4 regions of the Streptomyces sp. NPDC026500 genome follow, and region 2 is predicted to be linked to each of the others. Evidence: riboswitches for the same ligand, from Rfam matches in the RefSeq annotation. Region 2 holds a riboswitch; each other region holds the start of a gene.
What was found. Region 2 has a riboswitch for cyclic di-AMP ahead of ACZ4N5_RS14040 (M23 family metallopeptidase). Riboswitches for the same ligand answer to the same signal wherever they lie in the genome.
Positions count from the first base shown of each region.

Region 1 (7,672 bases), on a different contig from region 2:
TCCAGCGCGATCGCGGCGACCGTGGTGACCGAGCCGGCCAGCCCCACCAGGGTGCGCGCCTCGCGCAGCGGGACCGTCTCCTCGGCGAGGTCGAGGGCGGCCTCGATGTCGGCACGCATGGCCGCGACCTGCTCGGCGGTGGGCGGGTCGGTCACGGCACCGTCGTGCACGAGGTGACGTTCCGTCATCCGCACGCAGCCGATGTCCACGGAGCGTGCCGCGCGCACGTGGTCGGCGCCGACGACGAACTCGGTCGAGCCGCCGCCGATGTCCACGACCAGGTAGGGCGTGGCGAGGTCGTCGCGCCCGGCCAGTTCCTTGGTCGCGCCGGTGAAGGAGAACTCCGCCTCCTGGTCCCCGGTGATGACCTCCGGCTCGACGCCGAGGATGTCCAGCACCCCGCGCACGAACTCGTCCCGGTTCTCGGCGTCCCGGGAGGCCGAGGTGGCGACGAAGCGGAGCCGCTCGGCACCGTGCTCCTTTATGGCCGCCGCGTACTCGTGGCAGGCGGCGAAGGTCCGCTCCAGCGCCTCGGGGGCGAGCCGGCCGGTGCGGTCGACGCCCTGGCCCAGCCGGACGATGGTCATCCGCCGGTCCAGGTCGGCGAGTTCGCCCGTCCGCGGGTCGGCGTCGGCCACCAGGAGCCGGATGGAGTTCGTACCGCAGTCGACGGCCGCGACCCGGGTCACTGGCCCTCTCCGGGCGCGGCGTCCTGCGCGGAGTCACCCTCGTCGGCCGTGTCACCGGCGTCCTTGGCGGGCCCCGTGGAGCCGTCCTCCGCGGGGAGCGTCACGCAGGCGCCCTTGCGCCACCACTGGGGCAGCATCGCGATGGCCTCGTCGCCGAGCGGGTTGACGCCCGGTCCGGCGGCCAGCGAGTGGGCGACCAGGACGTGCAGGCACTTCACCCGGTCCGGCATGCCGCCCGCGCTCGGGAAGCCCGCCAGGACCTCGATGGCGTCACGGCGCGCGATGTAGTCCTCGTGCGCGGCGCGGTAGGCCGCGGCCAGTTCGGGGTCGGTGGCCAGCCGGTCGGTCATCTCCTTCATGACCCCGTTGGCCTCCAGCGTCCCGATCGCGGACGCGGCCCGCGGGCACGTCAGGTAGTACGTGGTCGGGAACGGCGTCCCGTCGGGGAGGCGGGGCGCCGTCTCCACCACGTCCGGCTGACCGCAGGGGCAGCGGTGCACGATCGCGCGCAGCCCGCGCGGCGGCCGGCCGAGCTGCTGCTTGAAGGCCTCGACGTCGGCGTCGGTGGGCTCGGTGCGCGGGGTGGTGGGGGGTGGCGTTTCCATGCCGTGAGTCACGTGTCTTTCTGGTCAGTTCATGGGTCGTCACTGGTCGGCGGCGTCGGACTTGTCCACGCCGTCCCAGACATTGGTGTACCAGGGGCGGTCGGCGGTGCCCTGTTCGGCGCGGGCCTGCTTCGCCGCGTCCGGGTCGATCACGACGTAGCCGGTCTCGCCCGGCATCACATAGTGCAGTCGCTGCCGGATCTGCTGCTTCGCGTACGCGTCGTCCTGCCAGCGCGCCTTGAGGTCGCGCAGCTGCTCGACCCGTTGCCGGGCCTGCTCCCGCTGCCGCTCCAGGTCGGCGACCTGGGCGCGCTGGGAGACGTACTGCCGCATCGGGTACGCGAGGGCGACGATCAGGGAGCACAGGACCAGGGCGAGCAGCGCGGCCCGGCCGGTCAGCCGGGAGCGGCGCGCCTGCCGTTTGGTCTGGGAGCGGTAGACCCGGGCCGCCGTCTGCTCGCCGAGCAGCTTCAGCCTGGTCGAGGTGGAGAACCGGTCCCGGTCCTTCACGGCCATGAGTCCCGCCTCCCCAGTTGCCGGCCCGTCGATGGGGCCCGTCACGCGCGTACGTCCCCGCACACGGTACGGGACCGGGTGCGGGGACGTACGGACGACGCTTCCTGAGCCTTGCGGGGTCAGTCCTTGAAGCGGGGGAACGCCGAGCGGCCGGCGTACACCGCGGCGTCGTCGAGGATCTCCTCGATGCGCAGCAGCTGGTTGTACTTGGCGACGCGCTCGGAGCGGGCCGGGGCGCCGGTCTTGATCTGGCCGCAGTTGGTGGCGACGGCCAGGTCGGCGATGGTGACGTCCTCGGTCTCGCCGGAGCGGTGGGACATCATGCACTTGTAGCCGCTGCGCTGGGCCATCTCGACGGCGTCCAGGGTCTCGGTCAGCGAACCGATCTGGTTGACCTTGACCAGCAGGGCGTTGGCGGTGCCCTCCTCGATGCCGCGGGCCAGGCGCTCCGGATTGGTGACGAACAGGTCGTCGCCGACGATCTGGACCTTGTCGCCGAGGCGGTCGGTGAGGACCTTCCAGCCGGCCCAGTCGTCCTCGAAGAGCGGGTCCTCGATGGAGACGAGCGGGTAGGCCGCCACGAGCTCCTCGTAGTACTCGGTCATCTCGGCGGCCGAGCGGGACTTGCCCTCGAACTCGTACTTGCCGTCCTTGTAGAACTCGGACGCGGCGACGTCGAGGGCGAGCGCGACCTGCTCGCCGGGGACGTAACCGGCCTGCTTGATGGCTTCGAGGATGAGGTCGAGCGCGGCGCGGTTGGAGTCCAGGTTCGGGGCGAAGCCGCCCTCGTCGCCGAGGCCGGTGGACAGGCCCTTGGACTTCAGGACGGACTTGAGGGTGTGGTAGACCTCGGTGCCCCAGCGCAGGGCCTCGGAGAAGGACTCCGCGCCGATGGGGGCGATCATGAACTCCTGGATGTCCACGTTCGAGTCGGCGTGCGACCCGCCGTTCAGGATGTTCATCATCGGAACGGGCAGCAGGTGCGCGTTCGGGCCGCCCAGGTAGCGGAAGAGCGGCAGGTCGGACGCCTCGGAAGCGGCGTGCGCGACGGCGAGCGAGACGCCGAGGATGGCGTTGGCGCCGAGCGAGCCCTTGTTGTCGGTGGCGTCCAGGTCGAACATCGCCTGGTCGATCAGGCGCTGCTCGGTGGCGTCGTAACCGACGAGCTCCGGGCCGATCTGCTCGATGACGGCGAGGACGGCCTTCTCGACGCCCTTGCCCTGGTAGCGGTTGGGGTCGCCGTCACGAAGCTCGATGGCCTCGAACGCTCCGGTGGAGGCGCCGGACGGAACGGCGGCACGACCCGTGCTGCCGTCGTCGAGGCCGACCTCGACCTCGACCGTGGGGTTGCCTCGGGAGTCCAGGATTTCCCGGGCTACGACGACGTCGATGGACGGCACGAGCATCTCCTTCTGGGATGTGACGCGGGTATGCGGGGCTTGGCAGCCCTGCGGGATGAGCCTATCCGGCCCAGGGGGATCGGCCAGCCGATCGACCACCCCTTGAGCAGAAGTGAGAGTACATATTGTTCCTGAACGGAACAAAAAAAGAAATGAAAAACCCCGCTCCGGCGCGTGCGGGGGAACACGCACCGGAGCGGGGAGCCCGTGGGGACGGGGCCCTCACCAGGCCTCCGAGGTGGAGGCCCGGCCGATGAGGGAGCTGTCATTCAGCTGGGGCGATGCTGCGCACGGCCGGGACCACGGTCACCCTCCGCCGAAGGCGACCCCGTCGGGCCGGCGTGCGGCCGCGCTCAGCGGAGGTGCAGCTGCTGGCCCGGGTAGATGAAGTCGGCGTCGGCGACGATGTCCTTGTTCAGCTTGAACAGCTTCTGCCAGCCGCCCTTGACGTGCTTCTTCTCAGCGATCGAGCTGAGGGTGTCACCCTTGACGACCTTGTACTCGCCGTCACCCTTCTTGACCTTCTTGCCGGTCGGGGTGGTGACGGTCTTCTGGGCGGCGGGGCGCTCCGCGGAACGGGAGGCGGGCTGCTCCGTCGTACGGGTGGTGGGGGCGCTCTGCGAGCCGCTCGACGAGGAGGAGCCGGAGGAGGTCGACGGGGCCGAGGCGCCACCGCTGTACGCGGCGCTCGACAGGCCGGTGCCACAGGTCGGCCAGGCACCCTTGCCCTGGGCGGCGAGAACCTTCTCGCCGATGGTGATCTGCTGCGACTTCGAGGCCTGGTCGGCGGTCGAGGCGTAGGCGGTGCCGCCGTACGCGGCCCAGGTGGAGGCGGAGAACTGCAGGCCGCCGTAGTAGCCGTTGCCGGTGTTGATCGACCAGTTGCCGCCGGCCTCGCACTGGGCGACGGCGTCCCACTCGGAGGCGGTGGCGGCGGAGGCGTTGCCGACAGCCATCAGCGGGGCGGCGATGGCGACGCCGGTGACACCGGCGAGCGTGGCGACGCGGGTGGCCTTGTTCGGGCGGCGGTGCTTGCCCTTGCTGGAAAACAGCATGGAGTGATCCCCTCACCGACGCCTGCGAGGTGAGCTGTCGGGTTCGGGCCGGTTGAGTTGCCCGGCCGCGTGTCGTCGACCCCGTCTCCAGGACGTCCGACACGCGACTTAACCCCAAGCCGTTTCCGGGTGTCTCTCAACTCCCGGACGCGGCGCCTACCTTGGGTCCCCCGCTCCTGCCTACGGCGCATGACGCGACGACTGTTCCCGTACGGCCGCTGGCAGGATTCGGCGTTGTGACCGTCGGGGCCCGCTGTGGCGAGCGGTCACGACCGTAAGCAGTCGATCGGCGGAATATCAAAGACGATCAGGGCTTCTGAGACTCATGTCTCACTCGCACCAAACCGGACATTCCACAGCGAACCATGACGTGAACTCCCGCTAGTTCTGCACCGTTTCAGCAGTGCCGGCAATGCTCCGACCGGGGACGACGAGGCCGGGACCGTCGGTCGCCGCCGCGCCGTACGAGGCGGACAGGTCGCCCGATCCGCCTTCGAGGCCGAGGACGTCGGAGACGTTCCAGAGATTCGTGCCGGCGTCCACGACGTACGGGTTGTCGACGGCGTCGCTCGGGGCGCTCGAGGCGTGCCGCCCCGTGGCGTTGTCGGCAGGGCTGCCGGTCGCGCTCTCCGCGGCGTCTCCGCCACGATGCCGCCCGGTGCCGGCGCTCGCGGCGTCGGAGGCACTCGAAGAGGCGTGCTTCTGTCCGGACTTGCCCGACTCGTCACCCTTGTCGGTCGCTCGGGCCGAGGCGCTGGGGCTCGGCGAGGCGTCGGGCTTCCCGGCGCCATGGGTCGCACCCGAGGATTCACCCGAATCGGTCGAACCAATCAGATCCGACAAAGAAGATGAACTGGGCGAAGTGGACAAACCGGAAGAGCCGTGTGAGCCGGCGTCATTCCCGCCACTCGACGAACCGTCGGCCACGCCCGTGTCGACCTGGACCTCGGCCGAGCCCTTGCTGAGACCGGAGAGCGGTCCGCAGGTCGGCCAGGCCGCGAGACCCTGGTCGTCGAGCAGCTTCTCGGCGACGGCTATCTGCTGCGAGCGACTGGCCTGGTCGGCGCTCGGGGCGTACTCGAGACCGCCGTACGCCTCCCAGTCCTCCTGGTCGAGCTGGAGCCCGCCGTAGTACCCGTTGCCCTGGTCGGCGCTCCACGCGCCACCGCTCTCGCACTGCGCCACCCGGTCCCAGGTGGTCCCGTCGGCCGCGCTCGCACCCGACGCGGCGAGCAACGGGATGACGATGGCCGATCCGGTCACTCCCGCGGCGACAACGAGGGCAGGGGCTTGACGAGGGCGACGGTGACGGCCGTTCCCGGAGAGCATGCGGAAACCTTTCGCGTGACAGCGGGGGACCACCGCGGCTCCAGCGAAGTAAGAAGCGGAGCCGCCGCGTTGATGGGTGAACGTAGCCGGACTCGATCACTTGTCACAAGTCGATGCAGTACAGATCACGTGAAGATCACAGATTTGATGGATCGTCACGTTCCGGTAGCCGGAAAGGTGCCCTTTCCGGTATTCGGGAGAACTTCCCGGAAAGGGGTTCCGAAGGGTCGCCGATGAACCGATCAGGGACTATTTGACCGGGGTGAACTCCACAGGAAGCGTGCGCAATCCACGCATAATGAGCCCCCCGCGCCAGCGCAAATCGGCCGATTCTCCTGCGAGTTGGAGGTCGGGCAGGCGGTTGAGGAGCGTGCCGAGCGCGGTCTGCCCCTCCAGTCGGGCGAGCGGAGCGCCCAGGCAGTAGTGGATGCCGTGGCCGTAGCCCAAGTGCTGAAGGTCACGCCGTGCGAGATCGAGCGTGTCCGGCTGCTCGAACCGCTCGGGGTCGCGGTCCGCGGCGGCGAGGACCACGAGCACGGGGTCGCCGGCCGCGATGTCCTGCCCGCCGATCCGCACGTCCTCGGTCGCGAACCGCCAGGTGGCCAGCTCCACGGGCCCGTCGTAGCGCAGGAGCTCCTCGACACCCGTTTCGAGCAGCCCGCTCTCCCCGGCCGCGAGGGAGGCCTGCAGACGCGCCCGCTGCTCGGGGTGGGTGAGGAGGGCGTGCATCCCGTTCCCGATGAGATTGACCGTGGTCTCGAACCCCGCGAAGAGCAGGATGAAGGCCATGGCGGCGGCCTCGTTCTCGGTGAGGTGCTCGCCGTGGTCGGAGGCGCGGATGAGCCCGGAGATGAGGTCCTCGCCGGGTGCGGGCTCCGCGGTCAGCGCCTCGCGCTTGCGGTGGATGAGCTCGGCGAGATACCCGCGCATCTTCTTGACGGACCGGGCGACCCCGCCCCTCGGCCCGCCGCCGTGCCGGATCATCATCCCCGCCCAGTCACGGAAGTCGTCCTGGTCCTCGCGCGGGACGCCGAGCAGGTCGCAGATGGCGTAGATGGGGAGCGGGAAGGCGAACTCGTGAATGAGGTCCGCCGAGCCCCTGGCCGCGAACTCGCCGATGAGCTGATCCGTCAACTCCTGCACCCGCGGGGCGAATTCGGCGACCCGCCGCGGTGTGAACGCCTTGCTGACGAGCCGCCGCAGCCGGGTGTGGTCCGGCGGATCGATGTTCAGCAGATGCGTCATCAGCTCGGCCTTGCGCTCCCCGGGAATCCCGGTCCTGCCCTTCGCGTGCGCGGGCTCGGCGTGATGCGCGGGATTCTTGGACAGCCGCTGGTCGGCGAGCGTCTGCTTGGCGTCGGCGTACCGCGTGACGAGCCAGGCCTCCACCCCGCTGGGCAGTCGCGTGCGGTGCACGGGAGCGTGCTCCCTGAGCCAGGCATAGGCCGGGTAGGGATCGGTGGCGAACTCCCAGGTGAAGAGTTCGGGGGCGGCGCTGGCGGAGGCTTCGTGCTCGGTCACCCCTCGACCGTAACCGCAGGAGGCGGGCACTCCCGGGCCGACCGACGATCGGGACTCTCGGGCGGGGCCGGAGACCGCGCTCGGGCGCCACTGGAGGCTGCACTCGAGCGACGCTGGAGGCTGCACTCGAGCGGCACCTGGAACGGCGTTCGGGCGGCAGTTGAGGCAGTGTTCGCGCAGCACCTGGGCGGCATTCGTGCGGGATCCGAGGAGCACGGTGTCCGGTGCACGACGGCGACGGAGACCGTCCCCACCCATTTCGCCCCAGGCTGTCCGGACATGGCCGACTGTTTGACTCGGCCTCTCGGCACCTCCCTACATTCACGCAGTGGACCCCGAAATACTCAGATCCAGCTTCGCGGTCGTGGAAAGACGGGCCGAGTTCGCGGTCAAGTACTTCTACTCGCACCTCTTCCGTCACAACCCGGAGCTCCGCGCGCTGTTCCCGGCGGACCTCCCGCAGGACATGGAGCGGCAGCGGGACCGGCTCTTCGCGGCGCTCACGTTCGTCATGGACGGGCTGGAGGATCCGGACCTGCCACGGTATCTACGGGATC
Region 1 is NZ_JBVHQB010000018.1:101,573-109,244, forward strand. It holds gene ACZ4N5_RS29315 (Ppx/GppA phosphatase family protein) at 1-689, opposite strand, end outside; gene ACZ4N5_RS29320 (DUF501 domain-containing protein) at 686-1,294, opposite strand; gene ACZ4N5_RS29325 (FtsB family cell division protein) at 1,334-1,810, opposite strand; gene eno (phosphopyruvate hydratase) at 1,930-3,216, opposite strand; gene ACZ4N5_RS29335 (transglycosylase family protein) at 3,564-4,265, opposite strand; cyclic di-AMP (ydaO/yuaA leader) riboswitch at 4,270-4,463, opposite strand; gene ACZ4N5_RS29340 (transglycosylase family protein) at 4,647-5,528, opposite strand; gene ACZ4N5_RS29345 (cytochrome P450 family protein) at 5,844-7,145, opposite strand; gene ACZ4N5_RS29350 (globin domain-containing protein) at 7,444-7,672, shown strand, end outside.
Region 1: another riboswitch for cyclic di-AMP. It lies ahead of ACZ4N5_RS29335 (transglycosylase family protein); the one in region 2 lies ahead of ACZ4N5_RS14040 (M23 family metallopeptidase).

Region 2 (7,672 bases):
AGCACCTTGAGGTGGGCCTCCGTACGCCGCTGGGCGGCCCTCGCGGCGCCCAGCGGTTCCAGCAGCATGCGCATCTCCAGGAGGTCCGCGGCCTCCTGCTCGCTGGGTTCCGCGACGCACGCGCCCGCGTGCCGGCGGGTGACCACGAAGCCCTCGGCCTCCAGGGTGCGCAGAGCCTCGCGCACGGGGACGCGCGAGACGCCGTAGCGCCGCGCGAGCAGTTCCTCGGTGAGCCGGCCGCCGCGCTCGTAGACACCCGCGACGATGTCGTCACGGATCGCCGTGCATACCGAGTGCGCCGGAATACGCATGACCGACCTCCGCTTTAATCCCCGCGAAACGCCATCGATTGACGCTTGTTCAGTGACTCTATTGCAGGAAGCCTGAATTTCCGATGGCGGGCCTGAATCCATGGATATTTTTTGGACAGAGGGCCTCCGGAAACGATGATGCCCCGGCTCGTTGAGCCGGGGCATCAAAAGCGGTGAAGAAGCCGCGAAGCGGTCGTCAGACGTTGACTCCGTGCGAGCGCAGGTACGCGACCGGGTCGATGTCCGAGCCGTACTCCGCGGTCGTACGGGCCTCGAAGTGAAGGTGCGGTCCGGTGGTGTTGCCGGTGTCCCCGGAGAGGCCGATCTGCTGCCCCGGAGTGACCGTCTGCCCCACGGACACACCGATGGACGACAGGTGGCCGTACATGGTGTACGTCCCGTCGTGCATCTTGATCACTATTTGATTGCCGTAGGCGCCGCCCCAGCCGGCCGTGACGACGGTGCCGGAGCCCACGGCGTGGACCGAGGTGCCGTACGCGGCGTGGAAGTCGACGCCGGTGTGGCTGCCGGAGGACCAGAGGCTGCTGCTGGCCTGGTAGCCGGTGGAGATGTACGAACCGGTGATCGGGATGACGAACGTGTTCAGGCGCTTGCGCTCGGCCTCACGGGCGGCGCGCTCCTTGGCCTCGCGGGACTTCGCGGCCTGCTCCGCGGCGTGCTTGCGCGCGGTCTGCTCGGCCTGCTTCCGCGCGGCGGCCTCGTCGGCGGCACGCTGCTGGGCGAAGGCCTGGGCGTCGATCTGGTCGGCGACCGAGTCGCCGAGGGTGACGGCCTGGGTCAGCCCGGTCTGCTCGACGGAGGCTTCCGCCGCGAACGCGGGGGCGGCCAGGGTTCCGATCACACCGGTGGTGGTGAGCGCCGCGACCCCGACGGCGGTCGTGGTGGTGCTGTGCACCCGGCTCGGACGACGATGCTTGCCGGTGCCACAGGTGAACGCCATGTAGGGGCTGATCCTTTCCTTCCCTCTCGCCTACCGGGTTAGCTGACGGGTTCGGAGCAGGAAGGTCTCCTACGGACCCCCTCCGGGGAGGGCGTCCGATTCACCCCAGGGACTACGTGTGGGTCCCCGGCTCCCCTGACTCGCGCCATAGGGGACTCGGCGATGACTGTCCGGTGCCGCGGGCGCGGCGCAGTGCGTGGCGAACAGCCGGACCGACGCTAAACGTGGTGTCATTCGAACAACAAACGGATCACGATTTTTGTAACGCATCCCACAGGGCAGAAGGGCAACTCCCGCACGAATACGGACATCTTGGGGACCGCATGCGGGAAAAAGAGAGCCCTGACGACTCTTCAGTCACCAGGGCCCTCCTCGGTCGCACGGGCCCTACTCGGCGGCCACCACGCTGACTTCACCGATTCCGAGGGCCTTGACCGGCTCCTCGATCGTCGCGGCGTCGCCCACCAGGACGGTCACCAGACGGTCCATCGGGAAGGCGCTCACCGCGGCCGCGGTGGCCTCCACCGTGCCGGTGGCGGCCAGTTGCTGATAGAGCGTCGCCTGGTAGTCGTCCGGCAGGTACTGCTCGACCTGGTCCGCGAGCGTGCTCGCCACGGCTGCCGCCGTCTCGAACTTGAGGGGCGCGACACCCACCAGGTTCTGCACGGCGACGTCGCGCTCCGTGTCGGTCAGCCCCTCGGCCGCGAGGGTGCGCAGCACCTTCCACAGGTCGTCGAGGGCCGGACCGGTGTTCGGGGTGTCCACCGAGCCGCTGATGGCGAGCATCGCGACACCGGTGCCGTCCGGCGCGGAGCGCAGGACCTGGCCGAACGCCCGTACGCCGTAGGTGTAGCCCTTCTCCTCGCGCAGGACGCGGTCGAGACGTGAGGTGAGGGTGCCGCCGAGGCAGTAGGTGCCGAGCACCTGGGCGGGCCACACGCGGTCGTGCCGGTCGGCGCCGACCCGGCCGATGAGCAGCTGCGTCTGGACGGCGCCGGGGCGGTCGACGATGATCACGCGGCCGGTGTCGTCGGCGCTCACCGGCGGCACGGGACGCGGCTCGGCGGACGAACCCGTCCAGGAGCCCAGCGTGTCGCCGAGCAGCTCGTCGAGGTCGACACCGGTCAGGTCACCGACGACGACGGCGGTGGCCGTCGCGGGGCGTACGTGCCTGTCGTAGAAGGCGCGTACGGCCACGGAGTCGATCTTCTGGACGGTCTCCTCGGTGCCCTGGCGCGGGCGCGACATGCGCGCGCTCGCCGGGAACAGCTCCTTGGAGAGCTCCTTGGCGGCACGACGGGCGGGATTGGCCGTCTCGTGCGGGATCTCGTCCAGCCGGTTGCGCACCAGCCGCTCGACCTCGCTGTCCGCGAACGCGGGGGCCCGCAGCGCGTCGGAGAGCAGGCCCAGCGCCTTGGCCAGGCGCGAGACCGGGACTTCGAGGGACAGGCGTACACCGGGGTGGTCGGCGTGCGCGTCGAGTGTGGCGCCGCAGCGCTCCAGTTCGGCGGCGAAGTCCTCGGCCGAGTGCTTGTCGGTGCCCTCGGAGAAGGCGCGCGCCATGATCGTGGCGATGCCGTCCAGGCCCGCGGGCTCGGCCTCCAGCGGCGCGGCGAGGATGACCTCGACGGCGACGACCTGCTGGCCGGGGCGATGGCAGCGGAGCACGGTCAGACCGTTGTCCAGGGTGCCGCGCTGGGGGGCGGGAAACGCCCACGGCTTGGGCCGGCCGGCCTGGGGCTGCGGGTGGAAGTCCATGGTGGCGAGCTCGGTCACTTCGCCGCCTCCTCGTCGGTCTCGTCGGCGGAGTCAGCCGCGTCGGTGGCTTCGGCGGTGGTCGGCTCGTAGACGAGCACCGCGCGGTTGTCGGGGCGCAGGCGGGCCTTGGCGGCCTCCTGGACCTCCTCCGCCGTGACGTCGAGGACGCGCTGCACGGCGGTCAGGGCGAGCTGCGGGTCGCCGAACAGGACGGCGTACCGGCACAGTTCGTCGGCGCGGCCAGCGACGGTGCCGAGCCGGTCGAGCCACTCGCGCTCCAACTGGGCCTGCGCGCGCTCCATTTCCTCGGCTGTCGGGCCCTCCTCGGCGAACCGGGCGAGCTCCTCGTCGACGGCGGCCTCGATCACCGGGACCTCGACGTCGCCGGACGTCTTCACGTCCAGCCATCCCAGGGAGGGCGCTCCGGCGAGCCGCAGCAGGCCGAACCCGGCCGCGACGGCGGTGCGGTCACGGCGTACGAGCCGGTTGTACAGCCGTGAGGACTCGCCGCCGCCGAGGACGGTGAGCGCCAGGTCGGCCGCGTCGCACGCGCGCGTGCCGTCCTCCGGGAGCCGGTAGGCGGCCATCAGGGCGCGCGCCGGGACGTCCTCCTCGACGACCTCGCGCAGCTGCTCGCCGATGATGTCGGGCAGCGAGCCGTCCCGCGGAGCGGCCTTGCCGTCGTGCCCGGGGATGGAGCCGAAGTACTTCTCGACCCAGACGAGCGTCTGCTCCGGGTCGATGTCGCCGACGACCGACAGGACCGCGTTGTTGGGCGCGTAGTTGGTGCGGAAGAACGCTCGGGCGTCCTCCAGGGTGGCCGCGTCCAGGTCGGCCATCGACCCGATCGGGGTGTGGTGGTACGGGTGGCCCTCGGGGTACGAGAACGCGGTGAGCTTCTCGAACGCGGTGCCGTACGGGACGTTGTCGTAACGCTGCCGGCGCTCGTTCTTGACGACGTCGCGCTGGTTCTCCATGGACTCGTCGTCCAGAGCCGCGAGCAGCGAGCCCATGCGGTCGGCCTCCAGCCAGAGGGCGAGCTCCAGCTGGTGGGTGGGCATGGTCTCGAAGTAGTTGGTGCGCTCGAAACTCGTCGTGCCGTTGAGCGAGCCGCCGGCACCCTGGACGAGTTCGAAGTGACCGTTGCCGTGGACCTGCTTGGAGCCCTGGAACATCAGGTGCTCGAAGAGGTGGGCGAGTCCGGTCCGGCCCTTGACCTCGTGGCGCGAGCCGACGTCGTACCAGAGGCACACCGCGGCGACCGGGGTCAGATGGTCCTCGGAGAGCACCACGCGCAGGCCGTTGGCCAGGCGGTGCTCGGTCGCTGTCAGGCCGCCGGAGCCTGCCTCAGCTGTGGCCGTGTGACCCATGGGCATGTACGTCCCTTCGATCGCGGAACTGCGTCATTCCTGTCGGTCCTGCCACTGTATGCAAGCGCGCGGACGGCTGGCGAAGTTCCCGCACCTCGTACGCCGAGAGCGAGACTTACGCGTGTCCCTGACACACCCCGGGGAACCCTCCGGGAACCACCGCGGATACGTTCGCGGGCCGCCGGGTACTGGGCTCGAGGGCCGCTCGGGAACGGTCGCGGCGACGCCCGCGGAGCGCGCCGGAGGGGCGCTACGGACGGGTCGCGGTCGGCGTTGTCAGTGGGGCGGTCCACAATGGTGCGCGTCAGAACCCGTTCATGCCCCGGCAGAGACTGTGAAGGAGCCGCAGCAGCGATGGCCCGCCGCAGCACGAAGACCCCGCCGCCCGACGACTCGTACGAGGAGAAGATCCTCGACATCGACGTCGTGGACGAGATGCAGGGCTCCTTCCTCGAATACGCGTACTCGGTCATCTACTCGCGAGCCCTGCCGGACGCCCGCGACGGCCTCAAGCCGGTGCACCGCCGCATCGTGTACCAGATGAACGAGATGGGCCTGCGTCCCGACCGCGGCTATGTGAAGTGTGCCCGCGTCGTCGGCGAGGTCATGGGCAAGCTGCACCCGCACGGCGACGCGTCGATCTACGACGCCCTGGTGCGTCTGGCGCAGCCCTTCTCCATGCGTCTTCCCCTGGTCGACGGCCACGGCAACTTCGGTTCGCTCGGCAACGACGACCCGCCGGCCGCGATGCGCTACACCGAGGCCCGGATGGCCGACGCGACGTCGTTGATGACCGAGTCGATCGACGAGGACACCGTCGACTTCTCGCCCAACTACGACGGCCAGGAGCGGGAGCCCGTGGCTCTCCCGGCCGCCTTCCCGAACCTCCTGGTCAACGGCTCCTCCGGGATCGCCGTCGGCATGGCCACCAACATGCCGCCGCACAACCTCGGCGAGGTCATCGCCGCCGCCCGTCACCTCATCCGGTACCCGGGCGCCGACCTCGAGACGCTGATGAAGCACGTCCCGGGCCCCGACCTGCCCACCGGCGGCCGGATCGTCGGCCTCTCCGGGATCAGGGACGCGTACGAGAACGGCCGCGGCACCTTCAAGATCCGTGCCACGGTGTCGGTCGAGGACGTCACGGCGCGCCGCAAGGGCCTCGTCGTCACCGAACTGCCCTTCACCGTCGGCCCGGAGAAGGTGATCGCCAAGATCAAGGACCTGGTCGGCGCGAAGAAGCTCCAGGGCATCGCCGACGTCAAGGACCTCACCGACCGTTCGCACGGACTGCGTCTGGTCATCGAGATCAAGAACGGCTTCGTGCCGGAGGCGGTCCTCGAACAGCTCTACAAGCTGACGCCGATGGAGGAGTCCTTCGGCATCAACAACGTGGCACTGGTGGACGGTCAGCCGCTCACTCTGGGCCTCAAGGAGCTGCTGGAGGTCTACCTCGACCACCGCTTCGACGTCGTGCGCCGCCGCAGCGAGTTCCGCCGCACCAAGAAGCGCGACCGGCTGCACCTGGTCGAGGGTCTCCTCGTCGCCCTCCTGGACATCGACGAGGTCATCCGCCTCATCCGCTCCAGCGACAACTCGGCGCAGGCCAAGGAACGCCTGATCGAGCACTTCTCCCTCTCGGAGATCCAGACGCAGTACATCCTGGACACGCCGCTGCGCCGCCTCACCCGGTTCGACCGCATCGAGCTGGAGTCGGAGCGCGACCGGCTCAACGGCGAGATCGACGAGCTGACCGGGATCCTGGAGTCGGACGCGGAGCTGCGCAAGCTGGTCTCCGGCGAACTGGCCGCGGTGGCCAAGAAGTTCGCCACCGACCGGCGTACGGTGCTCCTGGAGTCCGCGGGCAGCCCCACCGCGACGGTCTCGCTCCAGGTCGCCGACGACCCGTGCCGGGTTCTGCTGTCCTCGACGGGACTGCTGGCGCGCACGGCGACCGCTGATCCGTTCGGGGAGGAACCGGACGGCAAGCGCACCAAGCACGACGTGATCGTCTCCGCGGTGCCCACCACGGCACGCGGCGAGATCGGTGCTGTCACGTCCCTGGGCCGCCTCCTCCGCCTGAATGTGATCGACCTCCCGCAGCTGCCCGAGACGGCGTCGGCGCCCAATCTCTCCGGGGGCGCTCCGATCTCGGAGTTCCTGTCCACCCTGGAGCCGGACGAGACGGTGATCTGTCTGGCGACCCTCGACGAGACGTCGCCGGGCCTGGCGATCGGCACGGAGCAGGGTGTCGTCAAACGTGTGGTGCCCGACTACCCCTCGAACAAGGAGGAGCTGGAGGTCATCACCCTCAAGGACGGCGACCGGATCGTCGGCGCCGTCGAGCTGCGCACCGGCGAGGAGGACCTGGTCTTCATCACGGACGACGCCCAGTTGCTGCGCTACCAGGCCTCGCAGGTACGCCCGCAGGGCCGTGCCGCGGGCGGCATGGCGGGCATCAAGCTGACCGAGGGCGCGAAGGTGATCTCGTTCACCGCGGTCGACCCGGCGGTCGACGCCGTGGTGTTCACGGTGGCGGGTTCGCGGGGGACGCTGGACGACTCCGTCCAGACCACGGCCAAGCTGACTCCCTTCGACCAGTACCCGCGCAAGGGCCGCGCCACGGGCGGTGTGCGCTGCCAGCGGTTCCTGAAGGGCGAGGACTGCCTGTCGCTGGCCTGGGCCGGTCCGACGCCGGGACGCGCGGCGCAGAAGACCGGCATGCCCGTCGACCTGCCGGAGATCGACCCGCGCCGTGACGGCTCGGGCATCTCGCTCGGCAAGCCGGTGTCGGTGGTGGCGGGCCCGGTGTAGTCCGCGGTCAGCCCTCCGGGTTCGGCTCCTGTACGTAGCGGAGGACGCCCCACATGCTGTGTTCGTCGGCATGCGGGACGTCCTCTTTGCATGCCTCCAGCTCCTTGGCCAGGGCCACCGCGTCGATCCCGGAGCCGATGAGGACGAGCTGGGTGAGCCGCTCGTCCGCGTCGGCCCAGGGCTCCGGATAGAAGCGCAGGAACCGCCCGACAGCGTGCACGGCGTACCGGTTGCGGGTGTCCTGGACGCCGAAGTCGACGTATCCCTTGATCCGGTAGAGCCCATCGGGCCTGCTGTCGAGGAATGCCATCAACCGCCGTGGCTGCAGCGGCACTTCGGAGCTGAAGGAGAGGGATTCGTACGCGGAGTGCAGATGGCCGAGGTGGCCGTACTCCTCATGGCCGCCCTCCCCCGGGTCGCCTTCCTCGCCTTCCTCATGAGCGTGGAGATCGTCGAAG
Region 2 is NZ_JBVHQB010000006.1:254,673-262,344, forward strand. It holds gene ACZ4N5_RS14035 (GntR family transcriptional regulator) at 1-311, opposite strand, end outside; gene ACZ4N5_RS14040 (M23 family metallopeptidase) at 508-1,272, opposite strand; cyclic di-AMP (ydaO/yuaA leader) riboswitch at 1,285-1,444, opposite strand; gene ACZ4N5_RS14045 (M16 family metallopeptidase) at 1,660-3,048, opposite strand; gene ACZ4N5_RS14050 (M16 family metallopeptidase) at 3,045-4,400, opposite strand; gene ACZ4N5_RS14055 (DNA gyrase/topoisomerase IV subunit A) at 4,755-7,214, shown strand; gene ACZ4N5_RS14060 (CobW family GTP-binding protein) at 7,222-7,672, opposite strand, start outside.

Region 3 (7,672 bases), on a different contig from region 2:
TCGGGTACGGGGAGTGGTTCCAGCAGAAGCTGGTGCCCGACCTGGAGCGCGTGCGGGTCGTGTCGATCGACCGGACGAGCGGCCGGGAGGGGGCGGACCGGTCCGCTGGGTTCGAAATCAAGCTGGACTCGGGGGAGTTGTTCACCGCACGGGCGGTCGTGGTGGCCACCGGACTGTCCGGGCTGGCTCATCTGCCTCCCGAGCTCGCGGGCGCGGCGGCCGACGGCCCCACACGGACCGGCCCGGTGTCGCACAGCTCGCAGCAGCACGACCTGAGCCGCTTCTCCGGCAAGGAGCTGATAGTCGTCGGCGCGGGGCAGTCCGCTCTGGAGACGGCGGCGCTCGCGGCGGAGGCAGGTGCGCAGGTGCTGGTGGTGTCCCGGGGCAAGGGCGCCGTCGACTTCGGCGCGCCCCCGTGGAAGCAGCCCAAAATGCGTCCCGAGTCGCCGTTCGGGCGCGCCTGGTCCCTGTGGGCGCTGAGCTACTACCCACAGCCCTACCGGTATCTGCCTGCTCAGGCCCGGCACTACCTGGTCCGCCGGGTGCTCGGTCCCCTCGGCGCCTGGTGGCTCCGTGACCGTTTCGAGGGCAAGGTCGCGGTCCGTGAGGTCCAGCGGATCGTCGGCGTCGCGGCGCCCGACGGCAGCCCCGTCCTGACGGTGCAGACCCATGGCGGGCGGGTGGACGAGCTCTCCGCCGATCACGTGATCGCCGCGACGGGCTACCGCGTCGACATCGCCGCGATGGACTTCCTCGGGCACGAGCTCCGCGCGGAGCTGGCGGTGAGCCGCGGTACTCCGAAGCTGGGTGCCGGGTACCGGTCCTCGGTTCCCGGGTTGTACTTCACGGGTCTGCCGGCGGCGGCCTCGTACGGGCCGGTGATGCGGTTCGTGTGCGGGACGGAGTTCGCCTCCCCGCGGCTGGCCGGGCATCTGGTGGCCGCGCACGGGGTGAGGTGAGGTACGGCCGACGGTGCGTGCGGCCGGGGGGCTGTGGCCGAGGCTCCGCGCTCGCGGGCCGGCCCCTCCGGCTGTCGGCTCCTCGGCCGCCGGCCCCTTGCACCCCGGCGCTTTGGCCACGCCCTCGCCCCGACGGGCTCGGAGTTGCCGCCGTCCGTTGGGGCTTGGAGCCTGCTGCCTTCGGCGCGTCGAGATCGAGGCCTGATTGCCAGGGCGGGCTCGGCCGGGGCGGGCCGTCCGGCTGCGGGGCCGGTCGGCCCAGTCGCCCCGGTCGTCAGGGCTCCTCCGTGAAGGAACTCCTTGGTCCTCGGCGCGCTCTCATGAACCGGCGCTCCGTTGCCAGGCCATGAAGTCCGCAATCGAATGGGGTGGGTTGGCGGCTTCGGTGGCCTCGATCTCCCACCCGGGGCTGTCCATGTCGAAGACGACGACGGGGAGGGCGCGGCCGAAGATCTCCGTGAGGAGGCCATCGGTGTGGAGGCGGCGGGCGAGGTCGATCACGGCGTCGTAGAAGTGGAGCCGGAGAAGGTCGGACTTGGCGTCCAGTTCGTCCTCCTCTTCCTCCGGCAGATCCATCGTGAGGAAGTCGTAGTCACCGTCGAACCAGATCCCCAGCCCCTTGACCTCCTCCACGTACAGCGGGCTTCCGGCAGGGTCTTCGGGGATGTTGCCCAGCATCTCGAAACCGTCCAGCAGCCACAGGGCGTAGTTCCAGCGGGCCTCGCCGGGGTCCTCCGGATAGGTCTCCAGCCCGTACTGGGTCTCGGTGTTGTAGCCGATGGCCACGTACGGGTGGCGCTCGTCGCCGTCGATCCGCCAGATCCGAAAGGAGAGGACGTAGATCTCGGACCGCAGAGGGTCCGGGAAGCGCCGGATGACGGCTTCGGCAGCGGTGCGCAGGTGTTGCCGGAACGGGGTCACCGTGCGCGATGGGCCAGGAAGCCACGCAGCGGGCTCAACAGGCATGTCTCTCCTCGGACTTGTCGGTGCTCGTCGCCGATGTCCGCCGCGGTGCGCGCCGTCACCGAGTCGGCCTGGCGCCGAGTCGGCCTGTGGCGGGGCGGTGTTGGGGTGTTGTGGTCGGTCGTGTGGGGGAAAGTCGGTGTGGGCGGAAGCGGACCTTGCGTGATCCGAAGCGGTCGCAACGCGCTTACCACCGTACGGTGAACGGCGTTGCTGACGGGATACCGGACGTCGTCCGGTTCACGCCGGGCCGATGAGTCGTTCGATCCGTATTCTTCGGATCATGGCCGCTCCGACTGCATATTCACTCATCGCCACTGACCTGGACGGAACGCTGCTGCGCGGCGACGACACTCTCTCCGACCGGTCCCGGGCCGCGTTGGCGAAGGTGACCCAGGCGGGTGCCCAGCATCTCGTGGTGACGGGCCGCCCCGCACCGCGCGTGCGACCGCTCCTCGATGAACTCGGCGGTGAGGGACTGGCGGTGTGCGGGCAGGGGGCGCAGCTGTACGACGCCGGGGCGGACCGCATGCTGTGGTCGGTGACCCTGGACAGGGAACTGGCGGAGACGGCACTCGGCAAGATCGAGGCGGAGGTCGGGCTGCTGTACGCGGCGGTCGACCAGGACGGCGTGGACGGTCTGACGCTCATCGAGCCGGGGTATGTGATGCCGCATCCGACCCTGCCGGCGGTGCGGGTGCCGCGTCGGGACGACCTCTGGACGGAGCCGATCAGCAAGGTGTTGCTCCGTCACCCGTCGCTGTCGGACGACGAGTTGGCGTCGGCGGCGCGGGGAGTGGTCGGTTCACTCGCGACGGTCACCATGTCCGGGCCCGGCACCGTCGAACTCCAGCCATGCGGGGTGACCAAGGCGACGGGACTCGCTCTCGCGGCCGCGCACCTCGGTCTCACCCCAGCCGCGACGCTCGCCTTCGGTGACATGCCCAACGACATCCCGATGTTCGACTGGGCCGCCCGCGGTGTGGCGATGGCCAACGCCCACCCGGAACTGAAGGCGGTGGCCGACGAGGTCACCCTGTCGAACGAGGACGACGGAATCGCGGTGGTCCTGGAGCGCCTCTTCGGCTTCTAGCAGTGGCAACGCACCCGCCGGCGGCACCGAGAAGGTGCCGCCGGCGGGTGAGGGTGAAGCCGAGGGTGCGATCAGTAGGCGCCGTTGACGTTGTCGATGGAGCCGTAGGTCTTGGCCGCGTAGTTGCAGGCCGCGGTGATGTTCGCGACCGGGTCGTAGATGTTCATCGACGTTCCGGCGACGTGGAAGGCCTGGAACGTGGGGTCGATGACCTGGAGCAGGCCCTTGGAGGGGATGCCCGCGGCGGCGTTGGAGTCCCAGTTGTTGATGGCGTTGGGGTTGCCGGAGGACTCGCGCATCACGTTGCGGTAGATGCCGTCGTAGCTGCCCGGTATGCCCGCCTTGGCCATGACGTCAAGGGACTGCTTGATCCAGCCGTCGAGGTTGTTGGCGTAGGTCTTGACGGAGGCCTGGGTGGCGGTGGCCACCTTGGACTTGGCGACAGCCGGGGTCGCCTTCGCCGTCGTGCGCACGACCGTCGACTTCAGCTTCTTCGTGCCCACGGTCAGCTTCAGACCCGGACGGATCAGGGCGGGGTTGTCGCCGATGACCGCGCGGTTCGCCGTGTACAGCTTCTTCCAGCCACCGCTCTCGGGGTGCTTCTGTGCCACCTTGGAGAGGGTGTCGCCCGCGACCACCTTGTAGGTGATGAGCTGCACGTTGGGGATGACCGCGGTGTGGGCGGCCTTCGTGAGCTGGGGGGCCTGCGCCGGGGTCGCGGCGTGGGCGCCGGTCGCGCTCACGAGCGGGAGGGCAAGGGCGATGCCGCCAGTTCCGGCGGCGATCATGCCCCGGGTGATGACGTTGGTCTTCGTGCGGCGGTGCTTGCCTCGTACGGGCATGACGACTGTCCTCTCCGACGCCTGCGAGGTGAGCTGTCGGGTTCGGGCGGGAGATGCCCGGCCGCGTTTTGGGCGCGGCTTCACCCCTAGCCGGTCCGGTGTGTCCGGATCGGCGGCTTACCTGTGGTTCCCCCGCTCCTGCCGTGCGTGGGTGGGTGGGTTTCCGGGCGGCGGCAGGATTCGGCGATCCGCCCGGGATCGACGAGAACGTATGCGAGAGCACATGTCCGGAACAAGACCAGATTTGGCTGCGAAGATCGCTTTCGCCTGGTTAGGGCACGGGGAAAAAGTCCGATTGCGCCGGAATTGGATCCTCAACTTGCCTTTGGCAAAGGGGTTGGTCGAGAGGTGGCGCGAGGTGGCGTACCGGCTCGCTGGTGACCCAATTCACGAGACCAAGGGTCATCAAGGCGGCATGCAAGGCAATTCGGGCATTGCGCTTGCGGCGGCAGGGGGGTGACAAGCCTCCGCAGGACGCCGAGCGGCCCCTCCCGCAGCGAGATTCGCGGCGCGGGACACGTAGGGGAGCGCGGCAGGTCCGGGGCCGGAGCGGGGGTAGGACGGCGGCCGAGCCGGGCGGACGCGGGGCCGAGCCCGGCGATTCGGAGCGGGCTGCAGCGAGCGCGGGCCGAGCCGGGTGGTCGCGGATCGCGTCTTGGTGAGCACAGGGCGAAGTGCGGTCCGTGGCACCGGTGTTCGGCGTCCGGGCGGCATGTCGGTGTCGGGACGCCGCGCGGACCGGCGCCGGGGCGCGCGGTGTGCGGGGGCCCGGCCGACAGGGCTTACGGGGGTGAACTCCCGCCCCCGTAAGCCCTGTCGGTCGGGCCCTTTCAGCCGGCTGTGCGCGGGATTCGCTTCTCCCAGGTTCGGTGGAAGACGACCTCGTCGCCGTCCTTGCAGACGACCTCGTCGGTCGTGATGAAGTCCCGTGCGTCGCAGGTGATGGCGGAGACCGTCTCGACGCGGGCGTCCCACGGCAGGTCCGGGCGGTGCAGCCGGATCGACCAGGTCGAGCGGGCGCGGGCGGACAGCGGGTCCGACTCGTCGATCGTGTACGTCTCCCGCGCGTCCTCCGTGCATTCGAGGCCGTCGGGGTACACGCGGGTGCCGCCGTGGCCCGGGTCCACCTCCAGGCGCCAGGTGCCCGCGGCCACGTCACGCAGGACCAGGCGTTCCGGGCGGGGCTCGTCCAGGGTCGCGGAGACGGTCACGCCGAGGGGTTCGGACTCCTCCGGTTCCCCGAAGGTGATCGAGGGGTCCGACTCCCTTGCCCGTACGGGGAGTTCCAGGGTGCTGCCGATCGGGTCCAGGGTGAAGCCCGCCTCCGAGCCAGGCTGGGGCCAGATCCACGGCCAGTACGCGGAGGAGACGCCCAGGCGGATGCGGTGGCCCGCCGGGAACGCGTAGCCGATGCCGTTCAGGTCGAACACCACGTTCTCCGTAGTACCCGGTTTCCACGGAACGGCCTGGTCGCGGCCTTGGCGCGCTGACAGGTTCAGGGCGCCCCGGGTGACGAGCGTGGACGCTCCGTCCGGGGCGACGTCGCACAGCCGGGCGATCACCTGGCCCCTGGGCGACCCGGACGTCAGCCGCAGATTGACCCGTGGGCGGCCCAGCACCCAGGTCTCCTCCGCCACCTCGAACTCGAAGCAGGCCGACCGGGCGTCCTCCTCCCGCTGGTCCGGCGGCAGGTCGGCCTCGTTGCCGAAGGGGAAGAAGCGGCCCGCGTCGACCCCCGTGTGCTGCGGGGAGCGCACCGGTACCGGGGCGCCCTGGAGCGCGTACGCGACCGGGGTCACCGAGGGTGAAGGCCAGGCCGGGTCGCCGACCCAGCGGCCGGGGAGCTCTCCGTACACGGTCGCCGGAGGGTGCGCGTCCATCACGTACGAGCGCAGCACGGGGATGGAGAGCGCGTCCGTCTCTTCGTCCCGGAGCCAGTGGTCCCACCAGCGCAGCGTCTCCTGGAGGAAGCCGATTGCCGGTCCGGGCGGCAGGCCCCGGTCCGGGTACTGGTGCGACCAGGGTCCGATGAGACCGCGTACGCGATCCGGTGGCAGGTTCTCCACCAGGCGCAGCACCGTGTCGCGGTACGGGTCGTGCCAGCCGCCGACCGCGAGGACCGCCGCACTGATGGTGCCGTAGTCCTCGCGGACGCTGCCGTGGCGCCAGTACGCGTCCCGGCTCTGGTGCGCCAGCCAGGTGTGTACAGAGGGGTCGAGCGCCTCCAGCCGCTTCACCCACATGTCGCGCCACATCACCTCGCCGACATGCGCCGGGTCCGGCGGGCGGGCGGCGAAGGCGAGCGTGGTGGCCGCCCAGGCGTGCATGCCGACGGCGAGGACGGAACCTCCCGCGTAGTGCACGTCGTTGTCATAGCGGTCGTCGGTCGAGCAGACCGTGACGATCGCCTTGAGCGGCTCGGGCGCGCGGGCCGCGACACGGAGGGAGATGAAGCCGCCCCAGGAGATCCCGAACATGCCGACCCGGCCTGTGCACCAGGGCTGGGCGGCCAGCCAGGAGACCACCTCCACGCCGTCGTCCGGCTCGGTCCCGGAGTGCTCGTCCCTCGGCGCGCCCTCCGAGTTGCCGTGGCCGCGCACGTCCACACGGACCGAGGCGTAGCCGTGGCCGGCGTACCAGGGATGCCGCTGCCAGTCCCGCGGGGCCGTCCAGTCGGTCAGGCGGTACGGGAGGTACTCCAGGAGCGCCGGTACGGGCTCCTCGGTCAGCGGACGCCAGATCCGGGCGTACAGACGGGTGCCGTCCGAGAGAGGGACGAGGACGTCCTCATGAGTGGTTTCGTAGGGGAAGGACGTACGGATGTGCATGAGCGTCACCTCGGTGGACGGTGTGCGTCGTGCGGCGCGCCCGGGAGGCGGGGAGCGTCACGTCCGGGGCGGACGGGGGTCGAGCGGAACGATGGGGCACAGTCACCCCTTCCGGGTGCTTCGCCGCATGTCGTCGCATGTCGGTTCACATCACCTGATCATGAACATACCGTCGGTGATCGGGTGGCGCCCGCGAGTCGGGGTACCCGCCGTTGGGGCACGCAGGTGCTTCCCGTGTGCCTTCCGGGTGTACTCCCGCATACCTGCTGGCGGAGCGAAGTCGGCCGGGGGACGGTGGGCGCTCGTGGTGATCGAAACGTGACCGGATACGCTGACTTGAGTGATGGCAGCGACACATCGACAAACCGTGTCATCGACCGAATGATCGACCGAGTTCGCCATGTGATCGTCAGCAGACAGGAGAACCTCTCGTGACCGTCGTCGGGCCGTTCGGGCTGAGCGTGCGGGACCAGGCTCTCGAAGCCGATGTCCAGGCCGGATTGGCGGCTGTCGAGGAGGGTTTGCTCGAAGCCACCAAGAGCGAGGTCCCCTTCATCACGGAAGCCGCCCAGCACCTCGTGCGGGCCGGCGGGAAGCGGTTCAGGCCGCTGCTCGTGATGCTCGCCGCGCAGTTCGGTGACCCCTACGCGCCGGGTGTCGTGCCCTCGGCCGTGGTCGTCGAGCTGACCCACCTCGCCACGCTGTACCACGACGACGTGATGGACGAGGCCGAGGTCCGGCGCGGGGTGGACAGTGCCAATGTGCGCTGGGGCAACTCGCTGGCCGTCCTCACGGGTGACTTCCTCTTCGCCCGCGCCTCGTACATCCTGGCCGACCTCGGGCCCGAGGCCGTCCGGATCCAGGCCGAGGCGTTCGAGCGGCTCGTGACCGGACAGATCCTGGAGACCGCGGGGCCGCGCGACGGCCGCGATCCGGTCGACCACTACCTCGACGTGCTCGGCGGCAAGACCGGGTCGCTGGTCGCCG
Region 3 is NZ_JBVHQB010000016.1:173,057-180,728, forward strand. It holds gene ACZ4N5_RS27590 (FAD-dependent oxidoreductase) at 1-959, shown strand, start outside; gene ACZ4N5_RS27595 (hypothetical protein) at 1,278-1,925, opposite strand; gene ACZ4N5_RS27600 (HAD family hydrolase) at 2,206-3,015, shown strand; gene ACZ4N5_RS27605 (transglycosylase SLT domain-containing protein) at 3,087-3,857, opposite strand; cyclic di-AMP (ydaO/yuaA leader) riboswitch at 3,861-4,021, opposite strand; gene ACZ4N5_RS27610 (CocE/NonD family hydrolase) at 4,688-6,685, opposite strand; gene ACZ4N5_RS27615 (polyprenyl synthetase family protein) at 7,117-7,672, shown strand, end outside.
Region 3: another riboswitch for cyclic di-AMP. It lies ahead of ACZ4N5_RS27605 (transglycosylase SLT domain-containing protein); the one in region 2 lies ahead of ACZ4N5_RS14040 (M23 family metallopeptidase).

Region 4 (7,672 bases), on a different contig from region 2:
AGTTCAGTTTCACCCGACGGCCGAACCAGTGGCGGCGTACCTTGCCGGCCGCGGCCACCACGTCGAGCACGTCGTCGTCGGAGGTGGCCAGGACGGCCAGCGCCTCGCCGCGGGTCGGCAGCTCGCGCCGAAGCCCCTTGTCCACCAGTGTGTTCAGCAGGTCCATGAGGTCCGATCCTGACCTATGCGACCGCTCTCGGCCAAGGAGAGTTTGCACAACAGAGACGGTTCGACGTGTGGGTATTGCCACATCCTGGCCCGTCGGAGCGACCGCTAGGGTCTGTGCACTGCCTACAAAACACCGCCACCGCATGTGCGGCGAGCCCCGGAGGACACATGGCGTTCGGCTGGATCGACGAGCAGGCCGAGGCGCGCCGCAGGGCCGGACTCGTGCGTACGTTGCGCCCGCGCCCCGCAGACTCGCCGCTCCTCGATCTCGCGAGCAACGACTACCTCGGGCTCGCCCGCCATCCGGAGGTCACCGAGGGCGCGGCACGGGCAGCGCGCACGTGGGGCGGCGGTGCGACGGGCTCCCGGCTCGTCACCGGCACCACCGAACTCCACGGCGAGCTGGAACGCGAGCTGGCCGATTTCTGCGGCTTCGAATCCGCGCTCGTCCTGTCCTCGGGCTACGCGGCCAACCTCGCCGCCGTCACCGCGCTCGCGCCGCACGGCTCGCTGGTCGTCTCGGACGCGGGCAACCACGCCTCCCTGATCGACGGCTGCCGGCTGGCCCGCGGCACCACACAGGTGGTCGCCCACGCGGACCCCGAGGGCGTGCGCAAGGCGCTCGGCACTCACGACGGACCCGCCGTCACCGTCTCGGACACGGTGTTCTCGGTGGACGGCGATGCCGCGCCGCTCGCCGAACTCGCCCTCGCCTGCCGGGAGTACGGCGCCGGACTGATCGTCGACGACGCGCACGGACTCGGTGTCCTGGGCGACGGCGGCAGGGGCGCTCCGTACGCGGCGGGGCTCGCGGGGGCACCGGACGTCGTCGTGACCGTCACGCTCTCCAAGTCCCTCGGAAGCCAGGGCGGCGCCGTCCTCGGCCCGGCGGCGGTGATCGACCATCTGATCAACGCGGCGCGCACCTTCATCTTCGACACCGGTCTCGCGCCGGCGGCGGCGGGCGCGGCGCTCGCGGCGCTGCGGTTGCTGCGGCGCGAGCCGCAGCGGGCGGCGCGGGCGCGCGAGGTGGCCACGGCACTGCACACCCGGCTGACGGCCGAGGGTCTCTCCGCGGTACGACCCGACGCCGCGGTCGTCTCCGTACGGGCACCGTCCCCCGAACGGGCGGTGCGATGGGCGGCCGACTGCCGCGAGGCGGGCCTCGCTGTCGGCTGTTTCCGTCCCCCGTCGGTGCCCGACGGTGTTTCGCGGCTGCGGCTGACGGCCCGCGCGGACCTCACCGAGGAGCAGATCGGGTACGCGGTGGACGTGATCAGCCGGAACCGGTGAACCGGCCAAGTGATCGACCGGTGAACCGGTGGAGCGGTGAGCGAGAACGATGGTGCGGTCGAGTGGTGAACCGGTGAGCAGTGAACCGTGCGGGGTCAGTTCAGCCCGGTGACGAACCCCTCCCAGACGCCGGGGGTGAACATCAGGGCTGGGCCCGCCGTGTTCTTGGAATCGCGCACCGCGACCATTCCGGACCAGGGCCCGGAGCTCGGGCGCGCCGTCTCGACGCAGTTGTTCATTCCCGTACTGCGGCTGCTGCGCAGCCATCGCACACCGTGCAGTGAAGTGCTGGAGGGTACGTACCGAGGCATTGCAGACATGAGGTGCCTCCTTACGCGCCGTCACCTATCCCGGCGATGTAGTCCAACGAGTCCTCGGGCGAAAGGGCGTGGAACTGAAGGGCGTTGAAGGCCTCGGTGTAGGCCTGGAGGTCTTCTTTCCGTTCGAGGTAGAGGCTACTCGTCAAGTGGTCGAGAACAACCACATCCAGATCAGTTGTGTTCGGGAATGAGAAAATAACGAAAGGCCCGGTGACTCCGATGTGTGCCCCGGCGGCGAACGGCAGTACCTGGAGCCGCACTTGAGGCAGGACGGCGGCCTCTCTCAGCCGGCGCAGCTGGCGTGCCATGACATCGGGGCCACCGACCTCCCGCCGCAATACCGCTTCGTCCAGGACGGCGGACAGTTCCAGCGGCGGGTCCGAACGCAGCACGTCCTGCCGGGCCAGGCGCACCTCGACCAAGGTGTCGAGCTTGCTCTCCTCCAGTCCGTCCACCGCGGCCCGCGTCACCGCGCGGGCGTACTCCGGCGTCTGCAGCAGTCCGGGTACGACAGAGGTCTCCAAGGTGCGCATACCACTGGCTCCCGACTCCAGACTGATGAAGTCGCGGTACGTGGGCGGGAGTACCCCCCGGTACGCGTGCCACCAGTGGTGACGGCCGTTGCCCTCGGACCCGGCCAACACGACGAGGAGCTCGCGCAGTTCCGGATCCTCGACGCCGTACACGTTCAACAGGCGCTCCACGTCGGCCGGTTTCACCCCGCTGGTGCCGGTTTCGATGCGACTCACCTTCGACTGGTGCCAGCCGAGCAGGCGGGCCGCCTGACCGCTCGTGAGACCCGAACCCGCGCGCAGCGCGCGCAGTTCGGCGCCGAGCTTGCGGCGGCGCACCGCGGGACCGTGCTGCATGGCTGTTCTCCTTACTCCTTCCAAGCCGCCCGAATACGCTCTGCCGACGCAGAGTTCACCGCATCGAGCGACAGATATATGCATTACTCGGTGGATCGCACCCGCGACCGGCCCGGTAATGGCAGTCTGGCGCAAGCACCAGTCCGGGACCGTACTCGAACCATCCGCTCGGTGTCGGGCTCCGGTCCCGTGGGAAAGGGACGACGTCGCCATGGCAGATCACCAGGAAGCATCCGTCACGCTGCCGAGCGAACCGGTCTCGGTTTCCGTGGCCCGTAAATTCGTCGCCGAAGTGCTGGCCGAATGGGGGCTGCCGCGCGACTGCGAAGTCGCCGAGACCGTACGCCTGATCGTGTCCGAACTGGCCACCAACGCCGTCCAGCACACGTTCGGGCAGTCGCCCACCTTCACGGTCGGCGTGCGTCTCGACCGCGAGGAGCATCTGCGCATCGGAGTCACCGACAGCCATCCGCGCTTTCCGAAGCGGCTGCCCGCGGCCGTCCAGCAGGACAACGGCCGCGGCATGGTGATCATCCGCTGGCTGACCGCCGAATGCGGCGGCAGACTCACCGTCCGGCCGACCCGTGAGGGCGGCAAGACGGTCTCCATCGAACTCCCGTGGACGGTACCGGTCCAGCCCGTGCCGGCCGGGGGGCCACAAGAGCCTTAGGGCCGTCGTCCGGACCGGCCGTTCGGACCACCTGCTCGGTCCCGCGGCTCGGTCCCGCGGCTCGGTCCCGCGGGTAGGACAGGCCGCCCGGACAGGCTGCTCGGGCGGGCCCTAGACGTCCGGCCGGCTGCCGGACCTGTGCTGTCCGGCCCGCCCGAAGGCGCCGCGCAGCAGGGCACGGAACGCGTCGGCCGCGGGTGCGGTCACATCCGTCCGGTGGACGACCGAGATCGTACGGCGCAGATCTCCTGGCTCCAGCAGCCGTGTCCCCACCGGCGTCGCCGCGGTCGCCGCCACCATCTCCGGTACGACCGCGACCCCGAGCCCGGCGCTGACCAGCGCGCACACCAGGGCGTACCCGGGAGTCTCGACGAGCACCGCCGGCGTGGCCCCCGCCCGGGCGAGCGCGGCCTCCACGCCCTGCCGGGGAGGGTGGTCCGGGGCCATGCTGATCAGCGGCTGCCCGGCCAGCTCGGCGAGCGGCAGCCGCGCCGAACCGCCCGCGAGGAGATGACCGGGAGCGGTCACCAGCACCAGTTCCTCGACCAGGACCGGTTCGACGCCCACGGACGACGGCAGCGGGACCGGCGGGGCGGGCTGGTAGGTGTGCGTGAGCGCCAGGTCCACCTCGCCCGCCGCGACCGCCGCGATCCCGTGCGGAGGTTCGTAGTCGGCGACCGCGAGGGCCACGTCCGGGTGGGCCCGGCGGAAAGCGCTGAGTACGGGCGGCAACAGATGGATGCCCGCCGTGTGGAAGGTGCCGAGCCGCAGCGTCCCGCCCGACAGTCCCGTCAGACGGGCCAGTTCGTGCCGGGCCAGTTCCATCTCGTCGAGGACCCGGCGGGCCCGTACGACCAGCAGTTCACCCGCACCTGTGAGGCGAGTCCCGCGATGGGAGCGCACCAGCAGCGTCGCCCCCGCCTCCCGCTCCAGCTTCGCCACCTGCTGGGACAGGGCCGGCGGGGTGTATCCGAGGCGTTTGGCGGCCCGGGTGATCGACCCCGCCTCGGCGACCGCCACCAGCGCCGCGAGCCGCGTCGGGTCGTACATCGCGTCCTCCCGGGCCCGGCGGCACCCTGCCGGGTCTAAACGATTGCTTAAGACTCGCCCAGGATATTCGACATACCTGCTGAAGGCCCGGGCCAGGGAGCCTGGGGGCATGGACGCACAGCTCATCGCCTTCACGGGTGTCGCCGCGGGCATGGTCGCCATGCCGGGCGCGGACTTCACCGTGGTCGTACGCAACGCCCTCGTCTCACGCCGGGCCGGAGTCGCGTGCGCCCTCGGCATCGCGGGCGGGCTGCTGCTCCACACCGCGCTCGCCGTCGCGGGGGTCGCAGTCGTGCTCACCGCCGTCCCGGCGCTGTTCCGGACGCTCCAACTGCTCGGCGGTGCCTATGTGCTCTACCTGGGCCTGCGCACGCTCCGCCCGCTGGGCCGTCCGCGCGGCGCGGCGGCCGACGGAGTGGGCCCGCGTCCGCGCGGCGTGGAGGCCGCAGGGGTGGGCCCGCGTCCGCGTGAGGCGGAGGTCGAGGCGACGGGCCCGGGGGCGCGTCCGCTGCGACAGGGCTTCGTCACCAACGCGCTCAACCCGAAGGCGCCCATCACCTTCCTCAGCCTGTTGCCGCAGTTCGTGCCCGCGGGGAGCCCCGCGATGCCGCGGACGCTGTTGCTGGCGCTGATCGTGGTCGTGCTCGCCCTGGTGTGGTTCCCGGCGGTCGCGCTGCTGGTGGACCGGCTCGGACGGTGGCTGCGCGGGCCGCGTGCCGCACGCGCCGTGGAGGGGGTCACCGGCGCCGCCCTCACCGTTCTGGGCCTTGTCCTGCTGCTGGAGCCTCTGAGGAGCTGAGACTGCGCTGCACCAGCAGGGGCAGCAGCCCCCACAGCGCCAGACAGACGGCCAGGGTGCCCGCCCCTGCCGCGATGCCCGCGGCGCGCCCCAGCGTCACATCCACGACGAGCAGCACCGAACCGGCGAACGCCAGCATCAGGACGTACAGACCGATGGTGGCCAGCCGCGAGGATACCCGCACGATGGTGGGTTTGGCGTTCCGCTGGAACAGCGACCGGTGCAGGGCGGCGGGGGCCGTGAAGAGGGCGGCGGCCAGCACCGCCAGCAACAGCGTGACCACGTAGGTCGCGCGCTGCACGGTGTCCAGAGCGGGGAATCGCTGGGTGAAGGCGAGCGTCAGCAGAAAGGCGAAGAGGATCTGCACCCCGGTCTGGGTGACGCGCAGTTCCTGGAGCAGTTCGGCGAAGTTGCGGTCCGCCCGTTCGAGGCGGGTCTCGTCGCGGCCGGACGTCCGCTCGTCCGGGGACGGGTCGCTTCGCGCGGATGTCTCGTTCCGGGACGTGTGGGCCGGGTCGGGGGTCATGGGGAATGAGTAACCACTTCGGCCCGTGTTGCACACGGTTCACACGCTGCGTGTCCCCGGGGGCGGCGGCACGCGTCACGCGCCGCCGCCCCGGGGACAGGGTCAGCCGACCCTGCCGTACCAGACGCTTCTCGTCCAGATCTTCTGGAGCTTCACCACTTCCCCGGTCTTCGGGGAGTGCCAGATCTTTCCCTTCCCGGCGTAGATGCCGACGTGGTACACGTTCCGGCCCGAGTGGAAGAACACGAGGTCACCGGCCTTGCGGTGCGAGGCCGAGACATGGTGCGTCTTGTTGTACTGCGCCGCGGCCGTACGAGGCAGTTTCTTGCCTGCCTTCTTGTACGAGTAGAGCGTGAGCCCGGAGCAGTCGAAGCGGTGCGGTCCCGTGGCGCCCCACTGGTACGGGGAGCCGTGCTTCGACGCCGCGACCTGGAGTGCCCTCGTCGCAGGGGTGGCCGCCTCGGCGTCGGGTGCGACGCCGGGTACCACGAGGCTGCCGCCCACGGCGGCAAGGGTGAGGGCCGAGGCCGTACCGGCCCTGGTCCACAGCGACGGGACACGATTGAGCGCAGTCATGCGCAACCCTTCGTCAGCCGCCTGTGAAGGATGACCTGTCGGATTCGGGCTGGCGAAGTTGCCCGGCCGCAGCTGCGGCTTCACCCCAAGGACCGCGCGGAACTGTTCCGGCGGCCCGTCTAGCTGGGTCCTCCACTCCTGCCGATCCACTTCTGTCGACCGGGCATCCGGGCGGCGGCAGGACTCGGCGTCCGCCCGGACCGCCCCGCCGTTGTGGCGGGGGCTTGTCGTCGGAAGGGATCTTCACTCATGAGTGTCGGAAAAACCGAGCGGAACCGGCGTTTTGTGGGCTTACTCACCACTCACCCGTTCGGGTGGACACCCCTCTGTTCGAGGGGGTGTTGGAGACATCGACGAGGCCCGCACCTGCGGTGAAGGGCTCCATTCCGCCTTTCTGGTCCGCGTGTTGCGCAACTTGGAGGGGTCGCAGAAAGGATCGTTCACTACGCCATCGGGGGGTACACCATCCGGTCCGTTTGAGTCCCGGGCCGGACACCACGGAGCTGTGGCGCTCACCGGCTGCCGGGTGTGGGTCCGTCAACTGCCGGAGTCGGGCGGCACGGTGACCCGGGCCGCCCGCCGCTCCCCGTCGAGAACCCGCAGGGCCTGGGCCAGAGTCGGGGCGTGCACCTCGCTCTCGCCCCGCTGGTGCATCAGCGTCAGGGCGTCCCGCAGGGCCGCCGCTTTGCCGACCAGTGCCTGAGCCGCCCTCAGGCCGCGATAGGTGTCCCCGGGACGGGACGGGTTGATACGGCCGACCAGGTCGACCACGTCGAGGTAGCGGTCGATCAGCTCGGCCTCGGCGCGGGTCAGCGCGGGCAGCGGCGGGAGGTCCGGGATCATCGGCCGTTCACCTCGCGCCGGGCGTCTCGCGCGAGGCCCGGCGGCTCGGGACGATCCGGTCGATCAGCCCGTAGGCCAGCGCCGCCGGCGCGTCGAGGATCTTGTCCCGCTCGATGTCCGCGGCGACCCGCTCCGGGCTCTGCCCCGTGTGCCGTACGAGCATTTCCACGAGGATGTCGCGGGTACGCAGCAACTCCTCGGCCTGGATGACCAGATCGCTCGTCTGCCCCTGGACCGGCTCCGGGACGGACGGCTGGTGGAGGAGGGCGCGCGCTCCCGGCAGGGCGAGCCGCTTGCCAGGGGTGCCGCCGGTCAGCAGGACGGCCGCGGCCGATGCCGCCTGGCCGAGGCAGACCGTCTCCACGTCGCAGGTGACGAACTGCATCGTGTCGTAGATCGCGGTCATCGCGCTGAAGGAGCCGCCCGGGGAGTTGATGTAGAGCGAGATGTCCTGCTCGGGCGCCTGGTGTTCGAGATACATGAACTGCGCCATCACGTCGTTCGCCGAGGTGTCGTCGATCGGCGTCCCGAGGAACACGATCCGCTCACTCAGCAGCT
Region 4 is NZ_JBVHQB010000009.1:134,897-142,568, forward strand. It holds gene bioB (biotin synthase BioB) at 1-166, opposite strand, end outside; gene ACZ4N5_RS18375 (8-amino-7-oxononanoate synthase) at 337-1,461, shown strand; gene ACZ4N5_RS18380 (DUF397 domain-containing protein) at 1,557-1,781, opposite strand; gene ACZ4N5_RS18385 (helix-turn-helix domain-containing protein) at 1,793-2,650, opposite strand; gene ACZ4N5_RS18390 (ATP-binding protein) at 2,862-3,320, shown strand; gene ACZ4N5_RS18395 (LysR family transcriptional regulator) at 3,432-4,370, opposite strand; gene ACZ4N5_RS18400 (LysE family translocator) at 4,480-5,169, shown strand; gene ACZ4N5_RS18405 (DUF6328 family protein) at 5,123-5,695, opposite strand; gene ACZ4N5_RS18410 (C40 family peptidase) at 5,798-6,271, opposite strand; cyclic di-AMP (ydaO/yuaA leader) riboswitch at 6,275-6,447, opposite strand; gene ACZ4N5_RS18415 (hypothetical protein) at 6,809-7,114, opposite strand; gene ACZ4N5_RS18420 (ATP-dependent Clp protease proteolytic subunit) at 7,122-7,672, opposite strand, start outside.
Region 4: another riboswitch for cyclic di-AMP. It lies ahead of ACZ4N5_RS18410 (C40 family peptidase); the one in region 2 lies ahead of ACZ4N5_RS14040 (M23 family metallopeptidase).